Regions from separate parts of the Bacillus sp. JJ1533 genome, predicted to be linked through region 2. Evidence: a T-box and tRNA genes for the amino acid it is inferred to sense, from the RefSeq annotation. Region 2 holds a T-box; the other holds one or more tRNA genes.
The links. The T-box of region 2 lies ahead of V7138_RS04760 (valine--tRNA ligase). A T-box ahead of a tRNA ligase gene usually reads a tRNA of that ligase, here a tRNA-Val.
Positions count from the first base shown of each region.

Region 1: it encodes a tRNA-Val, which carries the amino acid that the T-box ahead of V7138_RS04760 (valine--tRNA ligase) is inferred to sense. The anticodon was not compared.

Region 1 covers NZ_JBALOV010000023.1:138,366-143,450, forward strand. Annotated here, with positions in the region: gene V7138_RS11960 (SigB/SigF/SigG family RNA polymerase sigma factor) at 1-559, shown strand, start outside; gene V7138_RS11965 (Tex family protein) at 636-2,786, shown strand; gene cmpA (cortex morphogenetic protein CmpA) at 2,804-2,917, opposite strand; gene V7138_RS11975 (SprT family protein) at 3,072-3,533, shown strand; tRNA gene V7138_RS11980 (tRNA-Asn) at 3,662-3,736, shown strand; tRNA gene V7138_RS11985 (tRNA-Ser) at 3,739-3,829, shown strand; tRNA gene V7138_RS11990 (tRNA-Glu) at 3,839-3,910, shown strand; tRNA gene V7138_RS11995 (tRNA-Val) at 3,967-4,042, shown strand; tRNA gene V7138_RS12000 (tRNA-Gln) at 4,209-4,283, shown strand; tRNA gene V7138_RS12005 (tRNA-Lys) at 4,452-4,527, shown strand; tRNA gene V7138_RS12010 (tRNA-Leu) at 4,544-4,624, shown strand; tRNA gene V7138_RS12015 (tRNA-Leu) at 4,642-4,728, shown strand; tRNA gene V7138_RS12020 (tRNA-Arg) at 4,814-4,890, shown strand; tRNA gene V7138_RS12025 (tRNA-Pro) at 4,899-4,975, shown strand; tRNA gene V7138_RS12030 (tRNA-Gly) at 4,993-5,066, shown strand.
Region 2 covers NZ_JBALOV010000007.1:109,468-119,111, reverse strand. Annotated here, with positions in the region: gene V7138_RS04770 (G5 domain-containing protein) at 1-641, opposite strand, end outside; gene V7138_RS04765 (bifunctional folylpolyglutamate synthase/dihydrofolate synthase) at 904-2,211, opposite strand; gene V7138_RS04760 (valine--tRNA ligase) at 2,280-4,922, opposite strand; T-box leader at 4,973-5,201, opposite strand; gene V7138_RS04755 (hypothetical protein) at 5,539-5,733, shown strand; gene ysxE (spore coat protein YsxE) at 5,747-6,787, opposite strand; gene spoVID (stage VI sporulation protein D) at 6,867-8,093, opposite strand; gene hemL (glutamate-1-semialdehyde 2,1-aminomutase) at 8,248-9,537, opposite strand; gene hemB (porphobilinogen synthase) at 9,603-9,644, opposite strand, start outside.

The DNA of each region.
Region 1 (5,085 bases), on a different contig from region 2:
AAGTGCGATAAGAAGATTTGACATCTCCATTGGCAAAAGCTTTCACTCATACGCGATTCCAACAATCATTGGTGAAATTAAACATTTTTTACGAGACAAAACCTGGAGCGTCCATGTGCCAAGAAGCGCAAAGGAGCTCGGAATAAAGATCATAAAGGCTGAGGAAGAACTTACAACCATTTTACAAAGAAAGCCAGACGTGCATGAAATTGCAAATCATCTGCAGGTTGATGCTAAGGAAGTTCTAGAAGCGATTGAGTTAGGCCAAGCCTATCAAACGCAGTCGATTGACACTCCAATCAATTCGGATTCGGAAGGAAAAACCATCATAGAAACAGTTGGTAGACAGGACAAAGCGTATGAAAAAACATTAAAAAAATTAGATGTAAAGAAGGCTCTTCATGTTCTGTCCACACGCGAAAAAAGAATTCTTTACTACACTTATATAAAAGAAAAAAGTCAAAAAGAAACAGGGAAAATCGTCGGTGTATCACAGATGCATGTGTCCCGCATCCAGCGGATTGCGATTAAAAAGCTTCGACAAGCCGTACTTGGATGATTCAATTTTGGTAAAATAGAGGTAGAAGTGAAAGTAGGAGGAAGTAGTTTTGACACAGACATTGCAAACAAATGACATGATGGTGAAAACCATCGCTAAAGAAATTGGAATTACAACAAAGCAAGTGCATAGTGTGATTAATCTTTTAGATGAAGGGAATACCGTACCTTTTATCGCGCGTTACCGGAAAGAACTAACGGGGTCTTTGGACGAAGTGCAAATTAAAGATGTCCAAGAAAAGTGGGCCTATCTGCAAAATCTTGAATCACGTAAAGAAGAAGTGATTCGCCTCATTGCTGAACAAGGGAAACTAACAGATGAGATTCAAGCGGAAATTATGAAATCGACAAAACTTCAGCAAGTCGAGGACTTATATAGACCATACAAACAGAAGCGCCGTACAAAAGCGACTGTGGCGAAGGAAAAAGGACTTGAACCATTAGCGGAATGGTTATATGCTTTCCCGATGAATGTGGATGTTGAACAGTATGCATCCCAATTCGTTTCAGAGGAAAAAGAGGTTCTGAGTGCTGAAGATGCTATTGGTGGAGCGAAAGATATTATTGCTGAATGGATTTCAGATGACGCAGGTTTTCGTCAATGGATTCGCAATGAAACCTTCAAGCTAGGAACGATTGAAACAGCTGTAAAGGATGTAGAGAAAGACGAAAAAAATGTCTACGAAATGTACTACGAATATAAAGAACCTATTCAAAGGATCGTTCCACACCGTGTTCTTGCGATGAACCGTGGGGAAAAAGAGGAGATCTTACGAGTAACTATCGAACCGCCTCTCGATCGAATTTTAACTTTTTTAAATCGAAAAATCGTAAAAAAAGAAAATTCTCCGGTAACTCCTTATATCGTAGAAACAATTGAGGATGCCTATAAGCGTCTCATTCAGCCTTCAATTGAAAGGGAAATCCGAAAAGAACTTACTGAGAAAGCGGAAGATAGAGCTATCCATATTTTTTCGGAAAACCTTCGGAATCTCCTTTTGCAACCACCACTTAAAGGGAAGATGGTTCTAGGCGTGGACCCAGCCTACCGAACTGGATGTAAGCTTGCGGTAGTAGACGAAACTGGAAAGGTTCTAGATATAGGTGTAATCTATCCACACCCACCAGTGAATAAAAAGGAAGAAGCAGCTAAGAAAATTAAATCCATTTTACATGAATTTAAGGTTGAAATGGTGGCGATAGGAAATGGAACAGCTTCAAGAGAAACCGAACAATTTGTAGCGGATATTTTAAAAGAAGTGAATCAAGAAATCTTCTATATCATCGTCAATGAAGCGGGAGCAAGTGTATACTCTGCATCCGATATTGCTCGTGAAGAATTTCCGGATTTACATGTCGAAGAAAGAAGCGCTGTGTCGATTGCAAGAAGACTCCAGGACCCGTTAGCTGAACTTGTGAAAATCGATCCGAAGTCAGTAGGTGTTGGTCAATACCAACATGATGTATCTCAGAAAAAGCTAAATGATCAACTGACATTTGTCGTTGAAACTGTTGTTAACAAGGTTGGTGTAAATGTGAATACCGCATCCCCATCCTTACTGCAATATGTAGCAGGCCTATCAAAAACAGTTGCCAATAACATCGTTAAAAAACGTGAGGAACAAGGCAAATTCAAGGGTAGAAATGAATTAAAGGATATTCCGCGTCTTGGAGCAAAAACCTATGAGCAATGTATCGGATTCCTGCGTATTGTTGATGGTAACGAGCCGTTAGACCGCACTGGAATTCACCCAGAAAACTATAAAGAGGTTAAAAAGTTACTTGCCAAATTCGGTTTAACAAGCAATGACTTAGGAACGGAAAAACTAAAAGAAGCCATCTCGTCCATCGTTCCAGAGGAAATAGCTGCTGAATTGGGTATTGGTGAAATCACCATTCACGATATTACAGAAGCATTAGTCAGCCCAGAACGTGACCCTCGTGACGAACTGTCAAAACCATTACTAAAAAAAGACATCCTTAAGCTTGAAGATCTTGCAAAAGGAATGGAACTTGAAGGAACTGTCCGAAATGTTGTAGATTTTGGGGCATTTGTTGATATCGGAGTAAAGCAGGATGGCCTTGTGCATATTTCGAAACTAAGTAAAAACTTTGTCAAACATCCACTTGATGTTGTTTCAGTTGGTGATGTCGTAACCGTCTGGATCGATGATGTCGATGTGAAAAAAGGCCGAGTCGCACTAACTATGCTGCCGCCACAAAGTTAAAACACAAAACACTGCTTTTACGAGCAGTGTTTTTTTCTATAAAAATACCAGCATTGATTCAATAATTTAATTTGGTATCGATTTTTTTCATAATAGGCACGTTTCATTTGGTTCTGAAGCCAAGTAGGCATAACCCCATAACCTCCTCGTCAATAATCTTTTATCCTCGAAAAACAAAAAGAATGATACTATAATGTTAGAGTTACCAAACTATACGTTTGAGTATATATAGTGTATGCAAATACAGTACGTCCTGTTCGAAAAGGATGGAGAGGAAGAAAAAAAGTGGAACAGTTTGAGTTGCAAAAAATTGTAGAAGAAGTTTCTCTCGAGTTCTTTGGAAAACCATTCCTTCATATAGCATCCTTCAACAATCGATTGCAAACGACTGGCGGAAGGTATTTGCTGAAATCGCACAATATCGAGTTAAACCCAAAATACTATCAAGAACGAGGAATTGACGAGTTAGTAGGAATTATCAAACACGAACTTTGTCATTATCATTTGCATCTTGAAGGAAAGGGATATCAACATCGTGATCGCGATTTTCGGAATCTCTTAAAAGCCGTAGATGCCCCCCGATTTTGTAAACCATTAGAATCTGTACAAAGAAAAAAAGCTTCAACCCAATATTTGTATACCTGTAAGAACTGTGGGATAGGATATGTAAGAAAAAGAAGAATCGATACAAATCGATATGTTTGTGGGAAATGCTCAGGGAAATTAGTACAAGTAAAAAAATATTGACTCAAGATTATTCCTGTGATAAATTATAAAAGTCGCCGCGAAACCGGACAGACAAAATACAGATAAATAACAGATGCTCTTGACAATCAGAAAGTCTGTTTTTATAATAAATAATGTCGCTACAATATTCCGCAGTAGCTCAGTGGTAGAGCTATCGGCTGTTAACCGATCGGTCGTAGGTTCGAATCCTACCTGCGGAGCCAATGGAGAAGTACTCAAGTGGCTGAAGAGGCGCCCCTGCTAAGGGTGTAGGTCGCGTAAGCGGCGCGAGGGTTCAAATCCCTCCTTCTCCGCCAGTTTAAAATGGCCCGTTGGTCAAGCGGTTAAGACACCGCCCTTTCACGGCGGTAACACGGGTTCGAATCCCGTACGGGTCATACAATCATGGGATGTAGGATTCTAATTCCTACCTCCCATTTCTATCTCTTTAAATGGAGGATTAGCTCAGCTGGGAGAGCACCTGCCTTACAAGCAGGGGGTCGGCGGTTCGATCCCGTCATCCTCCACCATGGGAACTCTTGATATGTCGATGATATATATATTGGTATGAGCATATACAATTAGTGTTATCGACGATATTCCGCAAAATTTCCTGCTGAAATTTTTCAGAATATCCTCTTGCGGAGAAGATTCATGAAGCTTATTCAAAGATGAGGATTCATGAAGATTATTCATTGGGCTATAGCCAAGCGGTAAGGCAACGGACTTTGACTCCGTCATTCGTAGGTTCGAATCCTGCTAGCCCAGCCATTTATAACGAGCCATTAGCTCAGTCGGTAGAGCACGAACGAGTAAACTTCGAAGCATAAGCTTCAGCGTACCAATCGAGCTGCTACTTGAAATTACTTTCTGAGATTGGGACGTCGTAGATGTACTCAATTCGATTACGTTAATACATTATTCACTAATCTCTTTTACGAGCCATTAGCTCAGTCGGTAGAGCATCTGACTTTTAATCAGAGGGTCGAAGGTTCGAGTCCTTCATGGCTCACCATTTTTCAAATTCATATGCGGGTGTGGCGGAATTGGCAGACGCGCTAGACTTAGGATCTAGTGTCTTTGACGTGGGGGTTCGAGTCCCTTCACCCGCACTGTGCTTGATTTATTCGCGGTCGTGGCGGAATGGCAGACGCGCTAGGTTGAGGGCCTAGTGGGAGTTGATCCCGTGGAAGTTCGAGTCTTCTCGACCGCACCAAAAAAACTTTTAAAAAAACACTTGCAATTGATAATCTAAGGTGTTATGATAGAAAAGTCGCTGATTTCGAATCACGTTTTAATATGCGCCCGTAGCTCAATTGGATAGAGCGTCTGACTACGGATCAGAAGGCTATGGGTTCGACTCCTTTCGGGCGCGCCATATTATATCGGGAAGTAGCTCAGCTTGGTAGAGCACTTGGTTTGGGACCAAGGGGTCGCAGGTTCGAATCCTGTCTTCCCGACCAGACGAAATTTAATAAATGCGGGTGTAGTTTAATGGTAAAACCTCAGCCTTCCAAGCTGATGTCGTGAGTTCGATTCTCATCACCCGCTCCAAATTAGTTCTTTGAAAACT
Region 2 (9,644 bases):
ATCTTAGGTTCAAACGATTCTTTTTCCTCAATAACTATATGTATCGATTGTGGACTCTCCGGGCCAATAAGCTGCACAATAAACTCATGATTCACAAATGAAAACATAAGTTGAAACGCGTGAGGATTTGCATTGTAAATAATCAAATCCTTTCTATCTTTTTCAATCATGGCTTCATAACCGAAAGCAGCATAATAAGGCAACTGATTGCTAATATGTCTTTCTACAATTTCAAAATTTGAAGATAAAATCGTCGAATAAATACCTGTTGCAATTATACTTAATGCCTCATTTGAATAGTTAGTAGATGTACCGCTTTCCGACAAAAAGGAAAGCAAAGAGAAAGATTTGTTTGCAGGTATTGGTACAACACCAAACTCTTTCACCCATTGTACGATTTCACTTTCATCCTTTAAATCATGAATGGCCGATTGAGATACGACATGGTTATCATCCGTTTTGTCAATTTGATCAGTGTTATTCTCAATTTCCTCTGACGGTTCATTACCTGGTTTTTCCTTGAATGAATCATCAGCAAAAAATGCATGGTACGTTTTCGTTCCAATAGTCGAAAAAAGAGACAGGAGTAAAACACAGAGTATGAGCAAGCTGAAAATTTTAACTGTAGATAACTTCTGCATGGTTGTCCCCCTTTAACTCTTTATGTGACTTTAGTTGATATTGTCCCCAGATTCAATTACATGATTTTATAAAACATCTTATATGTACTCAAAATCAGATAGTAAAATATACCTATACCATCACATTTCATTTTATATGAAAATAGGAAAATACTAAAGAGGTTAACGAGTTATTTGTAATAAATTAAAATATTTTGTTACAGTTTGTCACTTGCATTTACGCATAAAAAAACGGGGCTATTTGCCCCTTATGTTTTCATATTTAGTGGATCGATAATAAAAACTTCCTAACCTCAGATATAAAATAAAGAGAACCCGTTATAATTAGAGCTGCATTTTCTTCCGATGATGCTCGCATTAATCCCGCTTCAACTGCCTCTTGCCACTTATCAATCGTTCTAATGGATTCACCGGCAGAAGAATTTTCATATAGTTCCTTGGTGCTTGCCGCTCTTGGGTAGTCAAAGGTAGTAAAAGTCAAGGTTTGACCAACCTTTTCAAGTTGTCCAATCATCGTGTCTAATTTTTTGTCGCCTAACGCACTAAAAATAATGTGGATATCTTTTCCTTTTAAATGAGTCCCTATCGTTTCAACAAGACTGTTAATACCTTCTGGATTATGCGCTCCGTCTAAAATAACAAGTGGTTCCTTCGAAATCTCTTCAAATCGTCCAATCCATTTTGTTTTCGCCAAACCTGCTACAAGTTCATTGTCACCGATTTGTGCAACACCATTATGTTGTAATAAGTGAACGGCCATCACTGCTAAGCTTGCGTTTCTAACCTGATGCGCACCCTTCATTAAGATGTGTAGATTTTGAAAGTTTTTATTTTGAGTCTTTACTGTAAAGCTTTCTCCATCATCTGATTGATGGCCCAGGATAAAGAAGTCTTGGTCTAATTGATAAAATGGACTCTCTTCTTCTTTTGCCTTAGCACTTATCACTTCAATTGCTTCCCGCTGCTGAGCTCCTGATATTACGGGAACGTTCCGTTTGATGATACCAGCTTTTTCACCCGCAATTTCTTCGATTGTGTCCCCAAGAATATTCATGTGATCAAAGCCAATGCTCGTAATGATGGATACAAGCGGAGTAATGACATTTGTAGAATCAAGTCTTCCTCCTAGCCCCACTTCCATAATTACAAAGTCAATAGCAGAAGTTTCCCCAAAATAATAAAGGGCCATCGCGGTAATGACTTCAAACTCAGTAGGACCACCAAGTTCGGTTTCCTCCAGTTCTTCCGCTAATGGTTTAATCACTTGTAAAAGAGAGACAATTTCATCATCTAAGATGGGCTTTCCGTTTACACTAATTCGCTCATTAAAAGACTCAATATAAGGAGAGGTGAAGGTTCCAACCTTATAACCTGCTTCTTGTAAAATATTACGAAGGTAGCTGACAGTTGAGCCTTTCCCATTAGTTCCAGCAACATGAATTGTCTTTATTTTTTTCTCCGGATGATTAAGTCGTTCCATCATCCATTCCATTCGGGCTAATCCCGGCTTCATGCCTAGTCTTAATCTCCCATGAATCCATGACAAAGCTTCATCGTATGTATATATCATATGAGTTTCCTCCACAGTTTTTATAATGAAGGAAAGACGAATCTATAATAGATTCGCCTTTTATTCATTTAGCCTCTTAGTTCTGCAATGCGCTCGCGAACTGTTTCGCGTTTTTCGAGATAGTCTTTTTCTTTTGCTCGTTCTTCATCAATGACTTTTTGAGGTGCTTTCTTCACGAAACCTTCGTTACCAAGTTTCTTCTGAACGCGTTCAACCTCTTTATCAAGCTTTTCTAGTTCTTTTTCCAGACGCTTGATTTCTTCATCGATGTTGATCAGCCCTTCAAGCGGAAGGAATAATTCTGCACCTGTTACAACTGAAGTCATTGCCTTTTCAGGTGAAGTAATGTCGGTTGCAATCGCGAGCTCACTTGGGTTACAGAATCGTTCAAGATAAGAGCGATTCTTTTCTAATTGTGGCAGAATCGTTGCATCCTTTGCTTTTATATAAAGCTTGATTTGTTTGCTCATTGGTGTATTTACCTCTGCACGGATATTACGAACAGAGCGAATAATATCAACCAATAGTCGCATTTCCCCGGCTGCTTGATCGTCTGATAGTTCCGGATTAACTTCCGGCCATTTTGCAATGGTAATAGATTCACCATTATGTGGCAAGTTTTGCCATATTTCCTCGGTAATGAACGGCATAAATGGATGTAATAATCTCATTGTGTTGTCTAAAACATAGGCAAGAATCGATCTCGTAGTTTTCTTTGCTTGCTCGTCTTCACCGTATAAAGGAAGCTTCGCCATTTCAATATACCAGTCACAGAAGTCATCCCAAATGAAGTTATATAACACCCTGCCTACTTCACCAAATTCATATTTATCCGCAAGCTTCGTTACGGATTCAATGGTTTCATTTAAGCGAGTTAGGATCCACTTATCGGCAACTGATTTTTCACCGCTAAAGTCGATATCCTCAAACTTTAAATCGCCCATGTTCATTAGGGCAAAACGTGAAGCATTCCAAATCTTATTCGCAAAGTTCCAAGTCGCTTCAACCTTTTCCATACTAAAGCGTAGGTCTTGACCTGGTGAACTTCCAGTGGATAAGAAGTATCGTAATGAATCAGCACCGTATTGGGCGATGACATCCATTGGGTCGACACCATTTCCAAGTGACTTACTCATTTTACGACCTTCTGCGTCACGTACTAGACCGTGAATGAGAACATCTTTAAATGGACGTTTTCCGGTAAATTCGAGTCCTTGGAAAATCATTCTGGATACCCAGAAGAAGATGATATCATAGCCTGTCACAAGGGCATCTGTTGGATAGTAGCGTTTAAAATCCGCTGCTTCCTTGTCAGGCCAGCCCATTGTAGAGAATGGCCATAAGGCAGAACTAAACCATGTATCTAATACATCATTGTCCTGCTCCCAGTTTTCGATGTCAGTTGGTGGCTCATGATCTACATAAACCTCACCTGTATCTTTATGGTACCAGGCTGGGATTCTATGACCCCACCATAATTGACGAGAAATACACCAATCACGAATGTTTTCCATCCAATGCAGATATGTTTTTTCAAAACGGTCTGGAACGAAATGTACCTTTTCTTCCTGTGTTTGAAGCTTAATCGCTTCATCCGCTAACGGCTGCATTTTTACGAACCATTGGGTTGATAGATATGGTTCAACAACTGCTCCACTTCGCTCACTGTGGCCTACCGAATGAAGGTGGTCTTCAATTTTGAAAAGAACGCCTTCTGCTTGAAGATCCTTCACAATTTGTTTTCTGCATTCAAATCGGTCCAACCCTTGGTATTTACCTGCATTGGCATTCATTGTTCCATCCTCATTCATCACAAGAACACGTTCAAGATTGTGGCGATTGCCTACCTCAAAGTCATTTGGGTCATGAGCAGGTGTGATTTTAACTGCACCTGAACCAAATTCCATATCAACATATTCATCCCCAACAATCGGAATTTCTCTTCCTACAATTGGAAGAATGACTGTTTTACCAATTAGATGTTTGAAGCGTTCATCCTTCGGGTGAACGGCAATGGCGGTATCACCAAGCATTGTTTCCGGACGAGTGGTTGCAATTTCAATCGTTCCGCTGCCATCTGCTAATGGATAGCGCATATGGTAAAATGCACCCTGCACATCTTTATAGATTACCTCGATATCAGACAGGGCTGTTTTTGTCGCAGGGTCCCAGTTGATAATGTATTCACCGCGATAAATAAGTCCTTTTTTATAGAGAGTAACGAACACTTCACGTACTGCTTTTGAAAGTCCTTCATCAAGTGTGAATCGTTCTCTTGAATAATCTAATCCAAGACCAAGCTTAGACCATTGCTCACGAATATGACTCGCATACTCTTCCTTCCACTTCCAGGTTTCCTCTACAAATTTTTCACGTCCTAAGTCATAGCGAGTTTTCCCTTCTTCACGAAGCTTCGCCTCAACTTTTGCTTGGGTCGCGATTCCTGCATGGTCCATGCCCGGCAGCCAAAGAACGTCATGGCCCTGCATTCGTTTGATGCGAGTTAGGATATCCTGTAAGGTTGTATCCCACGCATGCCCTAGGTGCAGCTTTCCTGTTACGTTTGGTGGTGGAATCACAATGGTATATGGTTTTTTCTCAGCATCGTCTTTTGCTTCAAAAAATTTGCCATCCAACCAATATTGATAGCGGCCCGCTTCAATCGTTTGCGGGTCATACTTTGTTGATAAATTCTTTTCATTTCCCTCCATAAGAGTTCCTCCTTAAATACAATGAAAATAAAAAACTCCACTCATCCTAATAAAAGGACGAATGGAGTGTATTCGCGGTACCACCTTTTTTCATAGATAAAAAAGCTTATCTATGCTCTCAAGAAAAGATAACGGCTTTTCACCGGCTTTTACTACTTCATTTTCATAAAAGCTACTTAAGGGTGACCTTCCATCGTAACGTTCCTAAGAAATCTCACAGCTACTGATTTCTCTCTCTGAAGGGGTATGCGATGTACTCTTCCCTCTCATCGTATGTACATTAATGGATGTTTAAAAGTCGCCAAATGATAAGCTTCGAATCTCTGCGTCACTCGGTCTCTCCGGTCCTCGCGTATTAAAAGCATACGCTCTGGTCCTCGAGACTGTCCTTCCTTGACCTTCTCGCTTCTGATTCGTCGACTTTAAAACTTTTATTGTGTTCTTAAAGATTCTACTACTAATTTTTATCAATTTCAATAGGTATTGTCAATAAGGATAGCCAAGTTTCATATACTTTATTCTCGTACGTGTCTTTTGTTACAAATTTGTTGGATTGGAACTATTCTGCTTTTCCAAGCATATTTTAATTATAGGATTTCCTGAAGGGAGAGATCATATGAGAAGACATCGTTTAAGAAAATACGCCTACCCTCCTTGGCTAAGGCAATGCAGAGATGTTTGTCACCAATTTATCATCCCGATCACTATCGTTCAAGCGGTTCGAACCCTGTTCCTGCCAACCTCGTTTGATGTGCTCTTTTTAGCCATCTTAATCTTGCTTGCCGTCTCCTTCTATTTAGACTGGATTTAAAAAATCCCATACATTATTCCGTATGGGATTCTTCCTTTTCCTGTTCTTTTCTTTTTTGTTCGGCTTCAAGAAGTTTAACAGAAACAAATTCAATATTTTTCATTTGCCAATATGCCCGCTGCAACAACTGAACATGCTCTAACTCTGATCTTTTTTGTTTCTGAGCTGTATAATTTTGCACACAGCGATATAAGGACTCTGGAAATGCCAAATGACTTAACAAGAGATAAAATTCCTCTTCTCGTAATGGAAATCGGCTTTGATAAGATTCAAACCACTCTAAACAATCTGTACAAAGAGTAGGAAAGGTTTTTAATATTCGGTAATAGAGGATAACTAAATCATTTGTTGGATTCCCATAGGCTGCCCTCTCAAAATTTGAAAGATACCCTTTTCCACTTTCATCATATAACAAATGTGTATCCGATAAATTGTTTAATGTTAAAACTGTACGAAAAGACTCCTTCTCTACCATTAACTCGTGCCATCTATCAAGCTGGTTTCTTGCAAATGATGAGGCTAAACTGCTTTCATAAAAATACGTACAAAACTGGAGTTCAAATGGGGACATAAACCACTTTGTTTCGGCTTCTTCAACAAATTTTTCAAGAAACTGATTTCGCTCTTCCCATTTCTTGATGATTGCTTCATAATGTCCCGTAATCTCATTTTTATCGCTAATTTGCTGTTTTCTTGCCGTTGTTAGATGAATCCTTGCGATTTCTTTAAAAAGGGCATGGTAATGGCCTCCACGTTGCTGTGGGGTGCTGCTCTTCAGCCATGGCATTAAGTAATAGAACTTTTGATTATGATAGACAAGGTATTTCCCTTCAACCGTCGGATAAATGGGTACAGCTCTTGTATAGCCCTGTTGGAATAACTGTTGAAGAAGAGTGGGGAAGGATGGATTGATTTTGTGTGAAATGACTTTTAGAGCATACGTACCTTTGTTTGTCATCACTTTCGTGACTTTGCCGAACTGTTCGAATGATAATGGCTGGAGATTATATTTTTTTAAGATGGGCCCGATTTTACTGACATCGATTTTATCCATTGGGCCAATCACTCTCTTTCCTGACAATTTTTCTAAAGAAAACAGGGCGAGGTTTTTCTCCCCACCCTATTGATTAAATTTACGTATTCGCTTGGACAGGAATATATAATAACTGTCCTTCAGAAACGGAATCGGTATTTAGTGAATTTACTCGTACTAATTGCTGCACACTTATTTCATAACGCTGTGAAATCTTCTCCAATGAATCTCCGTGTTGTACGATACAGATTTTCATCGTCGTATGATCATCAACTTCATCTCTGCCAAATATTTTGGTTAATAATAAATCATTTTCACTTCGTTTTACAGATTCCTCTGTTTTATCATCTCTCTGTTCTTTCCCCTCTTTTATTTCCTGTACAGCTGTTGAGCTTTTTCTATTGGGTTGATCAGAACCAAAGGATAATTGATTATCATGCCTTGCTTTTACTTCGATTGAAGGTGTTAGAACAGCATGAACCTCTTCCTCTTCAATCACTTCGACAACTTCGCTTTCCTCTTGTTCCTGATAAGCTTCTTTTCTTGCTTCCACTTCAAAAGGAACAAATAGGTCAGCATCAGCTTCTTCGTCCTGCTGTTCACTCACAGCAATAACTTCCTGTTCCTCTATTTCATTATGTAGCACCACTACTTCCTCTTTCGTTTGCAGTACTACCTCTTCTTGCTCTTCACGTTTTTCTTCAGCGACTGCTTGAACTTCTTCTACCTCTTGCGCCTCTTCTACTTCTTCACGTTTTTCCTCGGCTGTCACTTCAGCTATATCCTCTTCGAACGAACTGCTTCTTACAAGTTCAAGTTCTTCTTCAACCGGTTGTTCATTCACAATAGAGGATTGTGCTTCTTGTTTGATAGCCTCTGGGGCCGCTTCCGTTTTAGGTGCATGACTTACGCCTTGGATACCACTTATGGCTAAATCAGCAATAATTTGTAAGCAGCCACGCTTTGGAATTTCATAGTCAAATGTTTCAATTAAAACATACACATCATCTAAGCTTTGAACACGATCTTGTGGAATCGTAATATCGACAGGGAAGCGATGGTTTAGTTCACTAATTCCATCCTCACGTGTAATAACCTCATTTACCAGTCGAACTGAGGCAAAATCACGTTCTCCATCTTCCGTATCATTATCATCTATTCGATATTCACCTGTTAGCTGTAATGCACCGCGAATGGACACATATTGGTCATGCTCTTGTATGACAATATCTGGGTCAAGTGATATTGAGATGAGCTCAGAGACTTCCTGTCCCTTTTGAAACCAGACTGATTCTTCTACTGAAAATCGTAAGTTTTCAGATGACATCAGCTACTCCTCCTTTCAGTCTCCTTCTAAACAGATTTACTATGACATTACAATTTTTATGATTGTTCCAAACGATTTATGATAAATTCTTAAAGAAGTTAGTCAAATAAAAAGGCAGACCCAGATGTTTTTTATCTGAGTCTGCCATGTGGTCTTACCCTCTTATTTTTGAAAATGCTTTTTCAGCTGCTTGAATTGTTTTTTCGATATCTTCTTCAGAATGAGCTGTAGAAAGGAAAATCCCTTCAAATTGAGATGGTGGAAGGAATACTCCTTCATTTGCCATTTCACGATAATACGTTGCAAAATAATCTAAATTAGATGTTTTGGCAACATCATAGTTAATTACTTTTTCATTAGTAAAGAAGAAGCCAATCATTGAACCAGCACGATTGATACAAAGTGGGATATCATATTTTTCTGCTGCTTTTGTAAGTCCTTCTTCAAGTCGGTCCGCTTTCTTCTTAAATTCAGTATAGTGTTCAGGTTTAAGCTGAGATAGAGTTTCATAGCCTGCCGTCATAGCTAATGGGTTACCTGAAAGTGTGCCTGCTTGGTAGATTGGCCCAGCTGGAGCGATTTGTTCCATAATATCTGCACGTCCGCCATATGCCCCCACTGGTAGACCACCACCGATTACTTTACCAAGACAGGTAATGTCAGGAGTAACGCCGAAATAGCCTTGCGCACAATTATAATCAACTCGGAATCCAGTCATTACTTCATCAAAAATTAATAATGTTCCATACTTAGTTGTAATTTCCCGAAGACTTTCAAGGAATCCAGGCTGTGGAGGAACAACACCCATATTTCCTGCTACTGGCTCGACAATCACCCCAGCAATATCTTCTCCAAACTGTTCAAATGCATATTTTACTGCCTCTAAATCATTATAAGGAACCGTAATTGTATTTTTAGCAATTCCCTCAGGCACGCCTGGGCTATCAGGTAAGCCAAGTGTGGCAACACCAGAGCCTGCTTTAATTAATAAAGAGTCACCATGTCCATGATAACAGCCTTCAAATTTCAAGATTTTATTTCGTCCTGTATAGCCGCGTGCTAAACGCAATGCGCTCATAGTAGCTTCTGTTCCGGAGTTCACCATACGGACGATCTCAATGGATGGAACTCTTTCTATTACAAGTTTAGCAAGCTTATTTTCAGATAATGTCGGAGCTCCAAAGCTTGTTCCCCATTCTGTTACCTTTTTAAGGGCTTCCACGACTTGATCATCCGCATGACCATGAATAAGTGGTCCCCATGATAATACGTAATCTATGTATTCATTTCCGTCAATATCATATATTTTCGATCCCTTTCCACGCTCCATGAAAATAGGATCCATATTTACCGATTTGAAAGCACGAACTGGGCTATTTACTCCACCTGGCATTAGGTGTATGCTTTCCGAAAATGCCGCTTTTGACTTTTCATAACTTCTCATCTTCGTAACCCCTTTCTTTAATGGCGTCTTAGCCTTGTCATGTTAATGAGGGACAGACTCTAAATTTAATTTTCTTTTAACCAACGAGCCACATCTTTTGAGTGATA